4 regions of the Paenibacillus sp. FSL L8-0708 genome follow, and region 2 is predicted to be linked to each of the others. Evidence: predicted binding sites of a transcription regulator. Region 2 holds the regulator's gene; each other region holds the start of a gene.

Region 1 (4,795 bases), 2.1 Mb from region 2:
AAATTGTTTATTATGTATGCGTTGTGTTTATTCTTGTCCTCAGAAGGCAATCCAAGCGACACGACTTAAGGCTAGCGTAGTAGATCCCTATACTGGAGGTCCGAAGCTTCATAAACTAATGAAGGATTCTGCGAATGATGGACGGTTTGTTACTCCCAAATCCAAGGGCTACTACAAGCATTTTATTAAGTATTTGGAGGAATGACATATGAATCTGTTTCGGATGGGATCGAAGCCACTGGGGATTGAGCGGATCAGCACATTTTTGGAGGATAATTATGTGAGTATCGGCTATCCCGGAATAGGGGATCTGGAGAATCTAACCACAGAGGAACTTCGTGATCGATTGATTGGCACATACCAATATAGTGAGTTGGAGCTTACGCAACATCTGCAAGCCCTTCAGCTATTTGTACATACGATGCAAGATGGAGATTATGTGCTGGTGGCCGATGGAGATTGGGTACATCTCGGGGACCTCGGAGATTATTTTTACAACGAGTTTACTGATAATGTTGACGAGGGCACATGCCATCGGCGTGGTGTGACGTGGTTGAAAAGTGTGCCGATTTCTGAACTAAACACAGGCGTGCGGGAGTTATTTAACCAAAGTGCACCGGTTGTACAATATAATGGTCCTAAACCAAGTGCTCGCTTGGATCTGTGGATTACAGGTGTTTCTGCTAATGAACAAGAAGTGAATAGTCCGCTGGAATTGGATGAGGAGACACTCTCTAAGGCGCTTAATATTTTGAAAGATGCTTTGATTTGTGATGACTCCGAACGACGGGAAAGAGCAGCTATAGCCATTTTACAATATGCGAAGTAGAGCCCCTCTTGTATATCGGGCACACGGTTCATTATCTTCATGATGAGTTCCAATTAAAAAACGTTCCACCCGCTACTTGCCTCGGATGGAACGTTTTGCTGTATCTATAATCAGATGAATTCAACGAATTCGTTGACTGGCTTACGGTAGCCGCGGGGTCTGATTTTATGTTTTTTGTCTTTGCCGATCGTGATCAGCATAACAGGTACCATATGATCCGGCAGATTCAAGGTGGATTGGATAGCATCAGCATCGAAGCCGATCATCGGGCAGGTATCCCAGCCTTTATCTTTGGCGATCAGCATAAAGTGCATGGCCGAGAGAGAGGCATTACGTATTGCTTCATCTCTTTGAAAAGCATGATTATCAATGTAAGCATTGTTAATCATCTCTATTTGTTCATCATATTCCTCTTGTGACATCGCTCCTAAAGCTTTAAGCCCGCCATAGATTTCTGGAGCCTGCTGATAAGCATGCTTATCTCCCAGCACTACAATAACTGCTGAAGCAGTATGGATTTTATATTGGCCGTAAGCCGCTTCGCGAATTTCTTCTTTTAAACTCTCGTTAGATATCACTTTGTAATTTGTATGCTGTAGATTATAGGCCGATGGTGCCAATCTGGCGTAAGAGAACATTTCCTCTAATTCATTCTGAGGGATGATGACCCCTTCCACAAAATTCATAGCGGATCTGCGTGACTGAATCAAGTCTGTAAAAGCGCTCATAAGTATTCCTCCGTTGTGTATGTATTCGGTTGTAAAATATCAACACCTGATATTTGTAAATGAACTAACTAAATGTTACTAACTCAAAATAACACAGCCTAAAAAATTCGTCAATGATAAAATTTATTGAAGTTAATCTTGAATACCCTGTTGTCAAAAAATAGGACATAAATTAGGATATTAGGATATGTAGAAACACAGTGGATGAAAGGGTGGATAAATTGATTAATAGTAGAGAACAATTGATGATAGATTTGCAAAGAATAGAAGAGAATGACTACGAGCTTAGAAGTGGAGAGGACATAAAGGATTATGTGAAGTTGATGCTTGAGCATATAGGAGATCCCGAGCCTGTACTGCGTGATGAATTGATTTATTCCACATTCTACAAATGGATTAATGAGAAACATTGGTTTAATGACGCGGAGCTTCGTGAACTGCTGTGGATACTTCTTGACGAGCAGCATCTGTTTTATCACATTGGGAATAAAGAAGATCTGACGGTGTATGCAAGAACATTTTCTGTATTGGTTGTTGCTCTTATTCTCCAGCGGCATAGGGAAACGGCTATATTGGATAGCTCTGAATTTATAAAGGTGAAGCAGGGTTTGATTCGTTATTATGAGGAAGAACGGGACTTAAGAGGTTATATGGAAAAAGAAGGCTGGGCACACGCAGCAGCCCATGGCGCAGACGCCTTGGATGAGCTGGTTTTATGCTCGGAGAGTGATGCCGCGGTGCGGGAAGAGGTTCTGGCAGTTATTCAAAAGATGCTTTATAACGATCAATACATATTCAGGGAAGAAGAAGATGAAAGGATTGCTACTATTATAGTTACAATCATCGATCATCATTTACTTCCACAGCAGTCTATAACCGATTGGATTCTCAACTTGGCGCAATGTGGCAGTTGGCCTAGAAGCCACAGCCAGTACGTGACACGAATAAATACAAAGAACTTCCTGCGTTCTCTTTATTTCAGGTTACTTCTAACAGAGAAGAATATGGACATTGTGGAGGTTTTATTGAAAACTGAGAAGAATTTGAATGAATTTGTACATTAATTCACTCAAACGGTTTTAATTAACACTAGTAATTTAAATAATTTATTATAATGTAATAAAAATCACAAATTTTTATGGAAATTCAAAAACTTTGTGACATTTATAACTTGATAAGTGCTATAATAGAAATATGGCGTTAAAAGTTCTTATGTTTTTCATTACTATTAAGCAGCAAAGCTTATTGCAGAGGAGATTTGGATATGTCAGAATCAATCACTCAAACACAACCTGAACAAGAATCACCAAAAGTAGCTGTTAGCAAGGAACAAATGGATGTTCTTGAGCAGCTCTTGAAACCAGAAGTTCAGGAATCATTAACAGTCTTGGTGGAACAGTTGCCAAAATTAACTGAGCTTGTTGGCGTGCTTACAAAGTCCTATGACTTTGTGCAAACTGTCGCAGCGGATGATGTCTTGAAAAGTGATACGGTAAGTGCAATTAAAGAACTTGCTGAACCTGTAGTGCATTCCGCGAAGAATATGGCAGCTACAGTGATCGAAGCAAAAGATCGTGCGAATGAAAGTAACGAAGTTATTGGTCTTTTTGGTCTTATGAAGTTGTTGAAAGATCCGCAAGCGCAAAAGCTTTTCCGTTTCGTAAATGCATACCTTCAAGTTGCTGGAGAACGCAGTAAGCAGAAATAATCATTTTCATATCTTATACGTAAGGGACGGAGGAAACATCATGTCTAAACATATTGTCATTCTAGGAGCAGGTTATGGTGGTCTACTAAGCGCCTTAACCGTACGCAAATATCTCAAAAAAGATGAAGCTAAAATTACTGTAGTTAATCAGTATCCTACCCACCAAATCATTACAGAATTGCATCGTCTTGCAGCAGGTAGTGTTGCAGAGGGTGCTGTAGCTATGCCTCTAACTAAGCTTTTCGCAGGGAAAGATATTGACCTGAAAATCGCGAAGGTCAATTCATTTTCTGTGGAGAACAAACAAATTGTTCTTTCTGATGGTGTGACACTTACTTATGATGCGCTTGTTGTAGGTCTTGGCAGCACTACAGCTTATTTTGGCATTCCAGGGCTTGAACAATACAGTATGGTATTGAAATCAGCTGCAGATGCTAACAAAATTCATCAACATATTGAAGATCGTATTCGTGAATATGCGAAATCGAAAAATGAAGCAGATGCAAACATCCTGATCGGTGGCGGCGGCTTAACAGGTGTTGAGCTTGTTGGTGAAATCGCGGATGTATTGCCTACACTTACTAAAAAATATGGCGTTGATCCTAAAGAAATTAAGCTTATGCTCGTTGAAGCAGGTCCTAAAATCCTTCCAGTATTGCCAGATGCATTAATCGAACGTGCTGTAGCAAGCTTGGAGAAACGTGGTGTTCAATTCCTGACAGGTCTTCCTGTTACGAATGTAGAAGGCAATGCGATTGACTTGAAAGACGGTCAAAAAATTATTGCTAACACATTTGTATGGACTGGTGGCGTACAAGGAAATCCACTCATCGGCGAATCGGGTCTTGAAGTTAACCGAGGTCGTGCAACGGTGAATGAATTCTTGCAATCCACTTCCCACAAAGATGTATTCGTTGCTGGTGACAGCGCGGTGGTCTTTGCAGAAGACGGACGTCCTTACCCTCCAACTGCGCAAATTGCTTGGCAAATGGGTGAATTGATCGGATACAATCTGTATGCCTTCTTGAAAAATAAATCGTTTGAAAGCTTTAGCCCAATCAACTCTGGTACACTTGCTAGCTTAGGCCGTAAAGACGGTGTTGCCATCGTTGGTGCAAGTTCTACTCCGTTAAAAGGATTGCCTGCAACTCTAATGAAGGAAGCAAGTAATATCCGTTACTTGTCCCACATTAAAGGATTGTTCAGCCTAGCTTACTAATATAGTTTAACCCTAAACCCTGCTCAAATCTGAGCGGGGTTTTTGTTATTGTTTTTTTAGTGAAATGTTTGCATTATTGATGTTTCACAGTAGGCTGTATTCATTGTATTTGATATAATAGATTGGGTTATATTAACAGAGGTAGTTAGAGGAGGATTTCATTTATGATATTCCAACAAAACGATGTCATTCTGTTTCAAGGGGACAGCATAACAGACTGGGGGCGTAATCATGAAGACGCTTCATCACTTGGAGTAGGTTATGCAATGATGGTCGCCGCTCGTCTGGGGTATTTATATCCAGAGAAGAAT
Region 2 (4,795 bases):
AACTGACGATACAAAAAGAAGCCACCAAACAATAGAGTAGCCGACAGTAGAGACGTTATCAGCACAGGTACAAGACGTAATTTCAAGAAACGTCCTCCTCTCAAAGATGACAAAATATAAAGCTCATTATAATAATTTATAGCTACTTGAGAGCTCATCAGAGAGACTGAAGTCTCTTATTGCTGTTCTAATTACAAGTAGTAGTATATCACAGGTGTATATACTAATTTCAAAATAAATGTGAATATATTTAAAATTTAATTTTTTAAATATTTCCATCAATACCAAATAAATTCCTCACTTTCGACAAAACCGGCCTTGATTTTTAATCAATCGGCCTATTTTCGTATGTGAATTTAAGAGAATATTCGATGATAACCACCCATTCAGTATATCACTTAGTATATCACTTTTGTACATCAAATAAATGTAAACAAGCGAACTTATTATAAGTTCGCTTGTTTACTATGACACCCTTAATTTCCTTATGTTCAGCTTAACTTTTAGGTAAACTGTAACCTTCGCCCATTCGGGACCCATCCGAAAAGCGATAAAATTGATAATAATACCGACCGCTCTGTTTATAAAAAAGCTGCCAAGCATACTCTCCGTTATATACTCCCGGCAGCAAGCGTTCAATCGTTATGTCCGGAAGATCAGCTTTGATAATGCCGCGTATTTGGGCTTCCGAGGTTCCTTTACTTAGTTCCTCAGCAAACACTGCGTCGTCGCCTTCAGCAAATTTTCCATCTACCGTAAAGCGGACCCAGACCATAAGAGCAGTCCCGGCTTCATTTTTCCCTGTTAATACCCAGTACACTGCATTTTCATCCCAAACCGATTTTTGTGCTTTGGTTACCTCTGTTAGACCCGCTCTGGTTTTGGCAACATCCTTAGCGATATCACGCTCGTTCCATTGATCTTTCATAATATAGGCATAGAACTGGATAAGTCCAAACCCCAGGAGCAGAATCAGAACTGACCCCAGGAGGATCCATTTTTTCCTTTTCTTCAAGGTACAGCTCCCTTTCTAGTAATATATCTTTTTTGATTATATAACACACCCGCGTGTTTATCCAAAATTTCATAATTTTCTAGCTTTCCCAGCCTTAAAAATACACAAAAGGCCGCAACTTTTGCTAAAAGCAAAAAGTCGCAGCCTATTATTTATTCGTTATTCTCCAGACTTAACGCTTCAATAAACCTTCGAAGGCTTCTTGCGCTTTACGCCGGATAGCTTCCTCATCCAGGGTTAAGCATTGTCCATGCTTGATGACCTGTTTACCATTCACCCACACATGCTCAACATCCTTAGCGCTAGCAGAGTAAACCGCATGAGACAACAGATCTGTGTGTGGCAGCAAATGCGGCTGATCGATATCAATAGCAATGAAATCTGCTTTCATCCCTACAGCAAGTCTGCCTACATTATTTAAAAAGATGGACTGCGCGCCATATTCTGTAGCCATACGCAGAGCCTCTGGAGCTGGAACAGCCGTTGGATCACCGCTGACACCCTTATGAATGAGAGCTGCAAGCCGCATCTCTTCAAACATATCCAAGTTATTGTTGCTTGCCGCGCCATCCGTGCCAAGAGACACCTTCACACCAGCTTTTAGAAGATCAGTAACCCGAGCCACTCCGCTAGCCAACTTCAAATTACTGCCCGGATTATGAGATACACCCACATTATGGCGAGCCAAGATCTCAATCTCTTCATCATTTAAATGAACACCATGTGCAACTATCGAGGGACGTGTGAACATGCCAAGCTTCTCTAAGTGAGCTACAGGACGCAACCCGTAATCCGCCACATTTTGTTCCACTTCACGTTTCGTTTCGGACATATGCGTATGCATCGGTAAATCCAGATCATGCGCTGCCTGCACGAACTTAACCAGGAAGTCCGGAGGGCAAGTATAAGGGGCGTGCGGCGAGATCATAGTAGTAATTCTGCCTTCAGCCTTTCCATGCCAGTTACGGGCAAAAGAAATCGCTTCCGCAAGCTTGTGATTCTGTACATCCTCTGGACATAACCCGATCACACCACGCATCAATACGGAACGGATACCTGATAACTCAGCTACCTCGGCTACTCGGTCCATATGATCATACATATCGAGGAAGGTCGTAGTTCCACCCTTCAGCATTTCCAATACAGATAAGGAGGTTCCCCAGTATACATCATCACCGGTGAACTTTTCCTCCATTGGCCACATCTTCTCCTGAAGCCACACTTGTAGCGCTAAATCATCTCCATATCCACGCAGCAAAGACATCGCCGCATGACCATGTGTGTTTACAAGTCCAGGCATGAACAGCAGACGGCTGCCATCAACCACTTGCACTCCAGCTTCCATCTGAGGCTCTTCTTTTCCTATGTAAGTGATTAAATCATCTTCAATAGTCATATATCCACTCAGAACCGGCTCATCCGTTCCCGGAGTCAGAAAATACCCGCCCTTAATTATCGTTTTATTGTTGTTCATGTTCGCTTTCTTCCTTTCCATCCCGCAAGTAATAAGCAAGACTTTGCAGATCAGTTGTAAAATCAGCTGCATGCACCCGGATATTCGGTGGTGTCTTCAGAATCACAGGGGCAAAGTTCAAAATCGCTTCAATCCCAGAAGAAATGAGAATATCTGCTACATTTTGAGCTTCTGAATCAGGTACGGTAATAATGGCAATGCGAATACCTTGCTCACGAATCGTGCTGCCTAGTTCATCCATCGGTTGCACAGTAAGGGAGTTGATCTTACGTCCAACCTTAGGAGCGTACGAATCAAATATAGCCGTGATTTTCATAGTATCTTTAAGATATGCATTGTAATTAGACAAGGCATGTCCGAGATTACCTGCTCCAACTAAAGCTACATTAAGCTGTTGATCCAGCTTCAGGATATGACGGATTTTCTCAATAAGATACGTTACATCATAGCCGATACCTTTTCTGCCGAAGTCACCAAAATATGCTAAATCCTTACGAATCTGTGCGGGATTAAGATCAAGCTTTTGTCCAAGTTCCTGAGAGGAAACTGTTAATATTTCGCGATTCTGGAGATCATTCAAAAAACGCAAGTACACAGGCAGTCTGCGAACAACGGCTTCTGATATTTTATCCGATTTCATATTTTTCCTCCTAAAAATAGTAATGTTCTTGTGAAAATCCATATTCAAACGTCTACCTCTCCTTATTAAGGACGGTACTGTAACACACCGCCCTTAAGGATAAGGAGGAGCTAAACTGAAGACGAGCGTTTTAAGAAGCGCCGCCATCCTCTAGCCATTCCGCTATGCGAGGGACCATTTGATCAGTAAGCATATGCTCCATTTTGGGACCAGGCAATGAATAAAGGAAATACTTCCCGTAATGAGATTCAATAACCCTTGTATCATAAACAATAACTATTCCGCGATCCTGCGCCGTGCGAACCAGTCTTCCGAATCCCTGCTTAAAACGAATAACCGCTTGAGGAACAGATAATTTCATGAACGGATTCTTCTTCTGGGCCTGTAATAACTCCGACTTCGCTTCCGCCAACGGGTGATTCGGCGGTTGAAACGGAAGTCTCACGATGGCCAGGCAAGTCAGTGCTTCACCTGGAATATCTACACCTTCCCAGAAGCTGCTCGTCCCCAGCAATACGGATGCTGCACTGTCCTGAAAGCGGCGGATCAGCTTGCTCCGGCTGCCACCTTCCACGCCTTGACCAAGCACCGTAATCTCTTGTGAGGCTAAAGCCTCTTTAAGCGGATCATATACCTGACGCAGCATTTTATAAGAAGTAAACAGAACCAGCATCCGCCCACGTGTTGTTTTAGCAGCTTCCGATAATGACTGTACGAGTGTATCGACAAATCGAGCATCGCCCACACTGCCCTTCACACTAGGAAAATCACGCGGTATAACTAACAGTGCCTGCTCGCGATACTTAAAGGGAGAAGGAAGAAGTGAGGTCATTAGACGTCCTTCTTCCGCAGCTTCGTTAAGTCCGAGATTATCAATCATAAATTGAAAAGATTTATCTACAGACAGCGTCGCCGAGGTAAGCACGATGCTTTTTTTCTTATCGAAGAACAACTCTTTAAGCTGGCTGCTAACATCCACAGGGACAGCATACATCTGCAGTGATTTGCTGCGGTAATTCCCATTTGCCTCCAGCCAATATACTACATTATCGTCATTCAGCCCCATAAAGAATCTTACTTGCTCACGGATGGAAGCCAAATCCTTAAATAAACCGCTAATATCAGTAACAAGACTGTCTGCTGAGGATTGGCTTTCCTGGTCGCGCATCTCGTTAAGCATTTTATCACCCTTACGGATGATGTCGCTTAACGTCAGATTCATAGTGTTCTCTAGTGCAACCAATTCATCCCAATCCTTCGGCTTACGGGCGGGAATCAAACGCATAACCAGTTGTCCCGCTTCCCCTGCCCCTGCATCACTGCGTTCCGGCAAAAGGCTGAACAGCTTGTCGCTGAGTGCATCCCAGGTTTCTTTGACGGTAAGCAGATCCGGGTAGATCCGATCGATGACTCCGCTCCATTCTGAAGCCTCTTCACTGCCTGACGACTGTAATATCTGGCGCAGAGCAGGAAGCTGTCCGTTTCGGCTATCTTTATACAGCCGCGATAATGTGTGTGCCACAGTGAAATGCTTCATATGCATGCCAAGATGTTTACCAGCCACATCTTCTAAATGATGTGCTTCATCAATGACAAGATGCTCGTAAGCCGGAAGCAGCTGGTGCCCAGCCTTAACATCTGCGAATAGCTTGGAGTGGTTCGTAAT
Region 3 (4,795 bases), 2.1 Mb from region 2:
TGGGTAGGTGCAATCCAATGGCTTCGGTGATGGTAGCGAGCCAAATGTGCTCGAAAGTTACGACTAGGGTCAACTGTGTCCGATCGTGCTGAGTCATCACCTTCTGCAGAAGCTTTCGGACTCAGGAGCTCTGTATAAGGTCAACTGAGTCCGATCATGCTGAGTCATCGCCCCCCGCAGAAGCTTTCGGACTCAGAAGCCGCTAATAAGCAAATAATCGCCGTTTGAGCGTGGTTTCGGACACCGGTGCAGCTATTACATAGAATGAGGTGCAACTAGTGTGTTTTTCGTGCCAATAGCGACAATGGGGTCCGATAGCAAGCCAAATGTGCTCGAAAGCTACGAATAGGGTCAACTGAGTCCGATCATGCTGAGTCATCGCCCCCCGCAGAAGCTTTCGGACTCAGAAGCCGCTAATAAGCAAATAATCGCCGTTTGAGCGTGGTTTCGGGCTCCAGTGCAGCTATTACATAGAATGAGGTGCAACTAGTGTGTTTTTGGTGCCAATAGCGACTATGGGGTCCGATAGCAAGCCAAATGTGCTCGAAAGCTACGAATAGGGTCAACTGAGTCCGATTGTGCTGAGTTTTCACCCTCCGCAGAAGCTTTCGGACTCAGAAGCCGTTAATAAGCAAATAATCGCCTTTTGAGCGTGGTTTCGGACTCCAGTGCAGCTATTGCATAGAATGAGGTGCAACTAGTGTGTTTTTGGTGCCAATAGCGACTATGGGGTCCGATAGCAAGCCAAATGTGCTCGAAAGCTACGAATAGGGTCAACTGAGTCCGATTGTGCTGAGTTTTCACCCTCCGCAGAAGCTTTCGGACTCAGAAGCCGCTATTTAGCAAATAATCGCCGTTTGAGCGTGGTTTCGGGCTCCAGTGCAGCTATTACATAGAATGAGGTGCAACTAGTGTGTTTTTCGTGCCAATAGCGACAATGGGGTCCGATAGCAAGCCAAATGTGCTCGAAAGCTACGAATAGGGTCAACTGAGTCCGATTGTGCTGAGTTTTCACCCTCCGCAGAAGCTTTCGGACTCAGAAGCCGCTATTTAGCAATTAATCACTTTTTGAGTCTGGTTTCGGACTCCAATGCAGCTATTACATAGAATGAGGTACAAATAGAGTGTTTTTCGTGCCAATAGCGACAATGGGGTCCGATAGCAAGCCAAATGTGCTCGAAAGCTACGAATAGGGTCATCTGAGTCCGATGTCCGGTTGTGGGCCAAATGTGCTCGAAAGCTACGAATAGGGTCATCTGAGTCCGATGTCCGGTTGTGGGCCAAATGTGCTCGAAAGTTACGATTAGAGTCAATTGAGTCCGATAGCTGCTGCGTACGCTCAAATGTAATCCAACGAAACAAGATATGCTGGCTTAGCCGGTCATACACAAACTTCTATTTGTGCACAGGTCGCAGTAAATTTGACATGTCAGTGAAAACTTTCACTTAGTTTTCTCAAAGTGATAATTATCACGTTAATGTGTTTTACGACACGCTACAATGGTCATAAAGGAACAAATTTGAAGTAAATAGATGAAGGGGATAGGAACCATGGCTTATAGCAAACCGCAGCAAATTGCCGAAGTAACTGTAGAGAACGGCATAAAAAAAGCTCATAATCCGCTAAGTACCGTACTTATTCTGGGCTTTTTGGGAGGAGCGTTTATTGCGCTCGGGTTTTTATTAGATATTCGCGTCATTGCTGGCGCACCACAGGAATGGGGTTCCATTGCTAACTTTATCGGAGCCGCAGTCTTCCCCGTTGGGCTGATCATGGTACTCCTTGCAGGTGGAGAACTGCTGACAGGGAATATGATGGCCGTGCCGCTCGCTTTTATGGCTAAGAAGATTTCTTTCTGGGAAGTTGTGAAGAATCTTTTGCTCATTACGATTAGTAATCTGGCAGGGGCATTATTTGTAGCTTATTTCTTCGGTCATGTGGTGGGTTTAACTTCAGAGGGTGTGTATTTAGAAAAATTGGTGGATATGGCTGGTCATAAAATCGATGCAGAATTCTTTCCGGCATTTGTTTCGGGTATCGGCTGTAACTGGCTCGTTGCGCTGGCCGTATGGCTCTCCTATGGAGCAGATAACTTCAGCGGCAAAATCCTTGGTATTTGGTTTCCAACGATGGCCTTTGTTGCGATCGGATTCCAGCACGTTGTAGCTAACATGTTCCTAATTCCAGCAGCTATTTTTGAAGGTTATTATTCATGGGGGCAATACTTCACTAACTTTGTTCCCGTCTGGCTCGGCAATCTAACGGGTGGGGCAATATTTGTCGCAGCTGCCTATTGGATGGCATACTTGCGTAAAGCACCTACGGCTATTCAATCCGTAGATAGCATGTCCGGCAGCAGTGTCAAGAAACACGCTTAAGCTCGTCTTATAGAGCACTCCATAGAACATTCAAGGTCTGCCTTATTGGTGGCGTTAATGTTTTAGGGGTGCTTTTTGTTATGTAGACACAAAAAAAATCCGCCGTGATATATCCGCGCTCGGGGGAACGAAATCGGATCACGGCGAATTTTGAAGGGGGAGTGTTTCTAGGCTCTATTACCCCGTCTTTCTAAAAGCGAATCAGTTTCTTCTTGTTTAGTTTGCTTTACGGACGACAGCCACGGCTTTAAAATAAGAATAGATATTAGAACTAGGGAGGACTGCGGACGTGAACCCCAAGGGAGACGGGATATTTCATGCGATATGTGCGTTTTATCCTCTAGATTTCATGCGCACTTTATCACGATAAAACGTCAATGTGTATGCTTGCTCATAGCCCTGTTTTGGGATGATACTGGATGAATTAATGACACATATATAACAGGGGATGTACACTACTTATGAAGTTTTTACAGGCATATCCAAAAGAAGTGAAAATATTTCTCATTGCCAGCCTAATTAACGCAACAGGTAGTGCGCTGATGTGGCCGCTCGTTACGATGTATGTATTTGATGAGCTTGGACGCAGCATGTCAGATGCTGGACTGGTGATTCTTATTCAATCGGTTGGTGGGATCGTGGGTCAACTACTCGGGGGCTCACTCTATCATAAGGTAGGCGTGAACCGGCTGATTGTCGGAGCGCTCGCCATGAATGCTTTGGCACTGTTCACCTTGCCGGCAGCTAGTAACAACTGGACGTTATTTATGGTTGCAATGGGACTAGTGGGATTATTTAATTCCTTATCATTACCTGCCATTCAGGCATTTATCGGCTTTCGTTTCACGAAGCAGCGTGGTGAGCTGTTTAATGTTATTTATGTCGCCAATAATATTGGTGTAGCACTGGGGACGGCATTAAGTGGTTTTTTGGCCGATATTTCCTATATGCTAAGCTTTGTAATGAATGGTGTAACCTCGGCGGTATTTGCGGGTTTCTTTTTTATATATCTGAAGAAAATCGGTGGAGAACCTGCGCATGAGGTAATGGGGCATCAGAAGAATGAACCAGAGAAACAATCCACGTGGAAGCTAATGGGGCATACTCGTATTTATCTTTATATGGGGATCGGTTCTTTGTTCCTGCTTCTCGGTAACTCTATCTGGAATACAGGGGTATCTCCGTTCATTATTTCAGAGGGCTGGCCTAAGAAAACTTATGGTTTTCTCTGGACACTGAACGGTATTTTGATTTTTGCAGCTCAGCCATTGGTAACAATGATTAAGCGCTGGTTCGCGTCTACCTCAACGGCGCAAATGACTGCAAGTGCCCTGTTTTATTTGGGTGGCTATGCGTTTCTTTTGTGGATGCCTAATTATCCTGGCTTAGTGCTTGGAATGGTGCTTGCTACACTGGGAGAAATGCTGATTTCTCCAGCGATGCCATCCTTTATCTCGGATCATGCGGGGCGCAGCGCACCGTTTTATTTGGGACTAAGCGGAGGGATTGGTGCAGTCGGGAGAGTCATTGGCCCTTACTTCATGGGCAGACTGTATGATAGCGGTGGTTTGGCACCAACAGCCTGGCTGGCCTGTGCGATGGCGCTGCTGTCTGTAGGGTTTTTCGTCATCCATGCTTTAGTCAATCGTAAAGGCCATTCGTTAGAGCGGTCCGTAGGATAACTATACACAGTGGATTCCAACATCTGCTGTGAATTCTATAGAGGTGCAAGGCAAGGGGTGTACATCTTATGAAACAAATCAACAAGGCAAGGTTAACTATTAGACCCTCAGAGATTAAAGACGTGCGAGAACTGATTGATCTGGACCATCTGATTTGGACAGAGGACACTAGCCCGGGACCTATGTTGTGGCGCTCACAAGAAGATTTCTTACTGAATGCTCCCCCGGGCTCACAGCTCGTCGCGCTGCAAGATGACAAGCTATGTGGATATGTCGGGTTTGGCTGCCCTAGTAGAATGGAGAGCAACCGGCATGTGTGCGAGGTTAATATTGCTGTTCATCCGAACTATCAACGTTTAGGCATCGGCCGGCAGCTCATGGAAGCCATTAAGGGACATGCTGCGGCGCATGCTATTCGTAAGCTTCGCCTGCGTGTATTATCCTGCAATGAATCAGCGATTTCTTTTTACCGGGAATGCGGTTTTGTGGAAGAGGGGCGTCTGCGGGAGGAGTTTTATCTTGGCGGCCGTTATGTAGATGAGATATTTATGAGCTGCATGCTGACAGGAGGAAATGAATATGGAGATCATCTCGCTTAATGTCGGTCGGCCGGTGACGGTGGATTATCGGGGAAAACCTTTGGAGACCGGAATTTATAAAACACCTGTAGAAGGACCAGTTCAGCTACATACCAATGGATTTGTTGGAGATGGCCAGGCAGATCTTAAACATCA
Region 4 (4,795 bases), 330 kb from region 2:
TCTCACAAGTTCTTGAGCAAATAGGGGTGAAAACTAAAAATGCATGGCTTGAAATATACACCATAGAAACAACTCCTTCAGGTTACGTTAATACAAATGAACTTGTTAAGATTTCTAGTATTCAGATAAAGTAGGTGATGAACGTGGAAGAGATAAAACAGATGAATAAAGATATTTTTAAAGGGAATTTATTAAAAACTATTGAGGAAATATCAAGAAAGAAAGGATTGATTTTTACCGATTGTAAATTTGTTATAGAGCCTGTGAAAGAAAAAGACAAGCCGCTAAACGGTGCAGATGATATGATGAGACTAAACATTTTAAGTGAAGAAAACATTGGGAATAAGCAATTAACACTGGATAAAACTATAAATATACTTTGTGGATTAGAACCATTAGTACCAATATGGATAGATGTAATCTTCATTGAAATGAATGAAGACACGGCTATTTATAAGTTGCGGTGCAGTTTAAGGTTTAGAAAGCCGACTTTATTAAGAAATGCAGAAACTGGACACGCTCCTTTTAAGGCTGTAACAGAAGAAACTTTTTAAGTATTGCTCAAGTTTCTTCTTTTGGTGGGGCTACCCAGTGCCTAAGTAATCTATTATTCAGCCAATAACACATATAATACCTGTATAAAATTTCGTCATTTCGTTTGTACATACAATAATGCTTGGTAATTTTAACCTAAAGTACGCTAAAGCGTTATGTAAACAGGTTGATTGTGGTCAGAGATCACCATAATTGACCTTTTTCGTTCAACAAAGAGATACAATTTTCGTGAGTACAATCACAAGTCAAAACTCCTTTCAGGGTTAAGGTGAACAGGTAGAAAAGATTTTTTTCAGAACCTGATCACATATCCCGAGGAGGAACTATTATGGAAACTAAACTACCTAATGATAGAATTTCGGATTTACAGCATACGCAATCGGTGCAACCTGGATTTACTCCAGATGCCCTGGTAAAAGATATTGTGCTGCAATTCCCAAAAGCTGCGGATTATTTCAAGTCCAAACGGATTGATTTCTGCTGTGGAGGCGCCAAACCTCTTGCTGAAGCAGCTGTAGAGCGTGGACTAGATCAAGAGATGATCATTAGTGATCTCAACAAGCTGTTCGAGGAATATCCGGTACCTCAAGAAGAACTCGCATGGAACACAGCACCTTCTGCAGAGTTAATCGAGCATATCGTGAGTAAACATCACCATTACCTGCGGGAAGAGCTGCCCCTGATTAGCCAAAATGTAACCAAGGTATACCGGGTTCATGGCGGAGATTCCCCCCATTTAGAAGAGTTATATAGTTTGTTTAATGCACTTAAGGAAGATCTGCTTCAGCATACAGCTAAAGAAGAGGAAGATGAGTTTCCAAAATTATTAGCGTATGATGCCAATCCAAGTGAAGAAGGGCTGACCACACTTCGCGAGGCATTAATTGAACTCGAGAGTGAACATGACACAGCAGGCGATATATTGAGACAAATACGCAAAATAACAGCTGATTTCACCCCACCGGCTCATGCTTGTACAACCTATCGTTTGACTTATGCCCGGCTAGAGGAGCTGGAGAGCATGACTTTTGAACATGTTCATCTGGAGAATAATATATTGTTCCCTAGATTCCAGTAGAAAAAATGAGTTTTCATAGAGTCCCTTAGGGGACTTTTTTTATATTTGAGAACAAAGCTTATTTACGTTATTCTTAAATAGACAGTATGCATAACTTACTACAAGCCTGAGACGCTGTGTGGTCATTAGGCGGGACAAGGCGGTGTCACTATGCCCACGAAATATATGTGGAGGTTGTTAGTAGGATTAGTCATCGTATTCATAATAGGTGGGTGTTCCACTCTTGCTGACATTAATAATGAAGGGAATAATGACTTAGCAGGATCAGACGGGCCTACGCTTTCGCTTATCGTTGCGGGAAATGACTTGCTTACCAACCCTTTGGACAAGCAGCTTAGCGAGAGCTACAGAAAAGGGATAACGATCTTTGACCTACTGAAAGGTAGTGGGAAGGCCACCTTTTCTGAGGATAACACAAGCATTCTAACGGTAAATAATATTTCACTCGGTCCAGGAATGAATTGGGAGCTGCAAATGGATGGGGGGACCATTGGACCTGAGGATTGGGGTCGAACAGTCGGGCATGAATCAAAATTAGTAATTACGGCGATGTCTAAGGAACAAGAAGAACCCCTTCAAATTGTGTTGTTGACCGTGAATGGTGGAAGTGAGCAAGTGAATTTGAATCATTCATATGTTATGGGATTTACTGAAGATTTAACAGTGAGAGGTTTGTTGAAGAACAGCAGTGTGGTGCAGTTAACCGAAGACAACAAAAAGGTGTTATCTATTGGTGATTATACTCCTCTTAGCAATGAAGTTTGGAAGATGAAGGTGAATGGGAAGCAGCTGCTTGAGAATGGAATGGACATGAAGCTTAGAGTGCAGGATGAATTGGAGATTTTATTGGCTATACGTTAAAAAAAAGTACATAAATGCCAGATCTACGGTTGCTCAGAACCCGTGATCTGGCTTTTTTAATTGGAAGTTATAACCTAATAAAGTTGTCTCATTTTTATGTGAAAACATTCACATTTAATGTGACTGTAATCACAATCTCTCTTAAATTTTGAAATGTATAATTCCATTATGTAGAAGAGAAGTTGAAGCAAAGTTCAACAAGAACGGATAAGACTGAGGAGGCACCTAACCATGGCAGCGAAGAGAGAAAAATTAGTATTAGTCGGCAACGGTATGGCAGGCATAGGTACGCTAGAGCAGATATTGAAGCTAGGTGGAGCTTATGACATTACGGTCTTTGGAAGCGAACCTCATCCCAATTATAATCGGATCATGTTGTCCTATGTTCTCGAAGGCAGCAAAACCATCAACGATATCATCCTAAACGACTGGAATTGGTATGAAGATAACAACATTACCTTGCATACAGCAACAACAGTTACACGAATTGACGAGCATTCTAAGCAAGTAATTGCGGATAACGGTATGGCTGTTTCTTACGATAAAGTGATTATTGCAACGGGTTCGAATTCATTTATTTTACCTGTACCTGGTTGTGATAAGGAAGGCGTTGTGGGTTTCCGGGATATTGCAGATTGTGATGCAATGCTGGCTGCGGCTAAACAATACAACAAAGCGGCGGTAATCGGCGGGGGTTTACTTGGCTTGGAAGCGGCAAAGGGTCTTGTGAACCTTGGCATGGACGTTACTGTAGTGCATCTGATGGAAGATCTAATGGAGCGCCAGCTGGATCGTAATGCCTCCTCTATGTTGCAAGCTGAGCTAGAGCGTCAAGGCGTGAAATTTGCCATGGGCAAACAAACAGTAGAATTGACCGGGGAACAGAGAGTAAGTGGATTACAATTTAGTGATGGCACTTCACTTGCGGCTGATTTTGTAGTTATGGCTGTAGGCATCAAACCGAATATAACTGTGGCAAAAGAAAGCGGAATTGCTGTTAATCGTGGGATTGTAGTGGACGATTATCTGCAGACCTCTATGCAAAATGTATATTCCATTGGCGAATGTGCCGAACATCGCGGAGTTTGTTACGGATTAGTAGCTCCGCTATTCGAGCAGGGGATGGTTCTAGCTAAACATCTCTGCGGAAGCGATACAAACCCATATGAAGGTTCTGTTGTCTCCACCAAATTAAAAATTTCCGGAGTGGATGTATTTTCTGCAGGTGAGTTTATGGATTCTCCTGAACATGCTGTAATCTCAAGCAAAGATGAATGGAAGCGAACCTATAAGAAAATTCTGCTCAAAGACAATGTCATTGTTGGTGCAGTCCTGTTCGGGGATGTGACAGAGTCGGCTAACCTGCAAAAGTTAGTAAAACAAGGCGCTGTAATGACCGATGAAATTTATACAGAGGTTATGGGTACGGGCTGCTGCGGAAATGGAGCCAAAAAGAGCACATCCGTAGAAGCGATGGCGGACGAAGAAATCGTTTGTGGCTGTAACGGGGTTACGAAAAAAGCGATTGTGGATGCGGTCATAGAAAATGGTTTTACTACTGTGGACGAAATAAAAGCATGTACAGGAGCGACGCGCTCTTGCGGAGGTTGTAAACCGGTTGTAGAACAAATTTTACAATTTGTCCTGGGTGATAGTTTTGAGCAGTCTGCCAAGCAAGGAATTTGTAGTTGCACAACGCTTAGCCGGGATGAGATTGTTGCTGAGATTACAGCTAAAGGTCTTAGTACTACTAAAGAGGTTATGCATGTACTGGGTTGGAAACAAGAGGAAGGCTGCTCTAAATGCCGTCCGGCGATTAACTATTATCTGGGGATGATAAATCCGGATACACATCAAGACGAGAAGGAATCACGCTTTGTTAATGAACGTATGGGAGCCAATATTCAGAAAGACGGAACCTATACCGTTATTCCACGCATGTACGGCGGGGTAACGACACCGGAGGATTTGAAGAAAATCGCTGATGTCTCCCTTAAATATGATGTGAAAGTTGTTAAGGTGACTGGTGGGCAACGCCTGGATCTAATCGGGGTGAAAAAAGAGGATCTGCCGAAAGTATGGGAAGAGCTCGATATGCCATCAGGTTATGGTTATGCCAAGTCGCTACGTACCGTTAAGACTTGTGTGGGTTCACAGTTCTGCCGTTTCGGCACACAGGATTCGCTGGGAATGGGCGCGCTCATAGAACGTAAGTATGAACGTCTTGATTTTCCTGCCAAGTTTAAAATAGCTGTCAACGGCTGCCCGCGTAACTGTGCGGAATCCTGTACGAAGGATATT

Evidence for each region. Region 2 encodes Rex, which represses fermentation and respiration genes when NADH is low (regulators of the CRP and FNR family bind a similar motif). Its sites were predicted from a motif close to TTGTGAAATATTTCACAA; they were not measured.
Region 1: the regulator Rex is predicted to act here: its motif matches at 2,672-2,689, upstream of NYE58_RS14405 (DUF1641 domain-containing protein).
Region 3: the regulator Rex is predicted to act here: its motif matches at 1,431-1,448, upstream of NYE58_RS34180 (formate/nitrite transporter family protein).
Region 4: the regulator Rex is predicted to act here: its motif matches at 2,591-2,608, upstream of nirB (nitrite reductase large subunit NirB).

Annotation. Positions count from the first base shown of each region.
Region 1 is NZ_JBBPBC010000001.1:3,058,854-3,063,648, forward strand. Features, by position in the region: gene NYE58_RS14385 (EFR1 family ferrodoxin) at 1-205, shown strand, start outside; gene NYE58_RS14390 (hypothetical protein) at 209-829, shown strand; gene NYE58_RS14395 (nitroreductase family protein) at 940-1,557, opposite strand; gene NYE58_RS14400 (DUF2785 domain-containing protein) at 1,779-2,621, shown strand; gene NYE58_RS14405 (DUF1641 domain-containing protein) at 2,822-3,265, shown strand; gene NYE58_RS14410 (NAD(P)/FAD-dependent oxidoreductase) at 3,306-4,484, shown strand; gene NYE58_RS14415 (SGNH/GDSL hydrolase family protein) at 4,649-4,795, shown strand, end outside.
Region 2 is NZ_JBBPBC010000001.1:5,182,427-5,187,221, forward strand. Features, by position in the region: gene NYE58_RS24695 (hypothetical protein) at 1-86, opposite strand, end outside; gene NYE58_RS24700 (cell wall elongation regulator TseB-like domain-containing protein) at 497-1,015, opposite strand; gene NYE58_RS24705 (amidohydrolase) at 1,188-2,489, opposite strand; gene NYE58_RS24710 (redox-sensing transcriptional repressor Rex) at 2,476-3,129, opposite strand; gene dinG (ATP-dependent DNA helicase DinG) at 3,260-4,795, opposite strand, start outside.
Region 3 is NZ_JBBPBC010000001.1:7,278,198-7,282,992, reverse strand. Features, by position in the region: gene NYE58_RS34180 (formate/nitrite transporter family protein) at 1,552-2,379, shown strand; gene NYE58_RS34175 (MFS transporter) at 2,841-4,061, shown strand; gene NYE58_RS34170 (GNAT family N-acetyltransferase) at 4,130-4,660, shown strand; gene NYE58_RS34165 (MOSC domain-containing protein) at 4,641-4,795, shown strand, end outside.
Region 4 is NZ_JBBPBC010000001.1:5,515,009-5,519,803, reverse strand. Features, by position in the region: gene NYE58_RS26305 (hypothetical protein) at 1-134, shown strand, start outside; gene NYE58_RS26300 (hypothetical protein) at 162-554, shown strand; gene ric (iron-sulfur cluster repair di-iron protein) at 938-1,633, shown strand; gene NYE58_RS26290 (hypothetical protein) at 1,784-2,494, shown strand; gene nirB (nitrite reductase large subunit NirB) at 2,726-4,795, shown strand, end outside.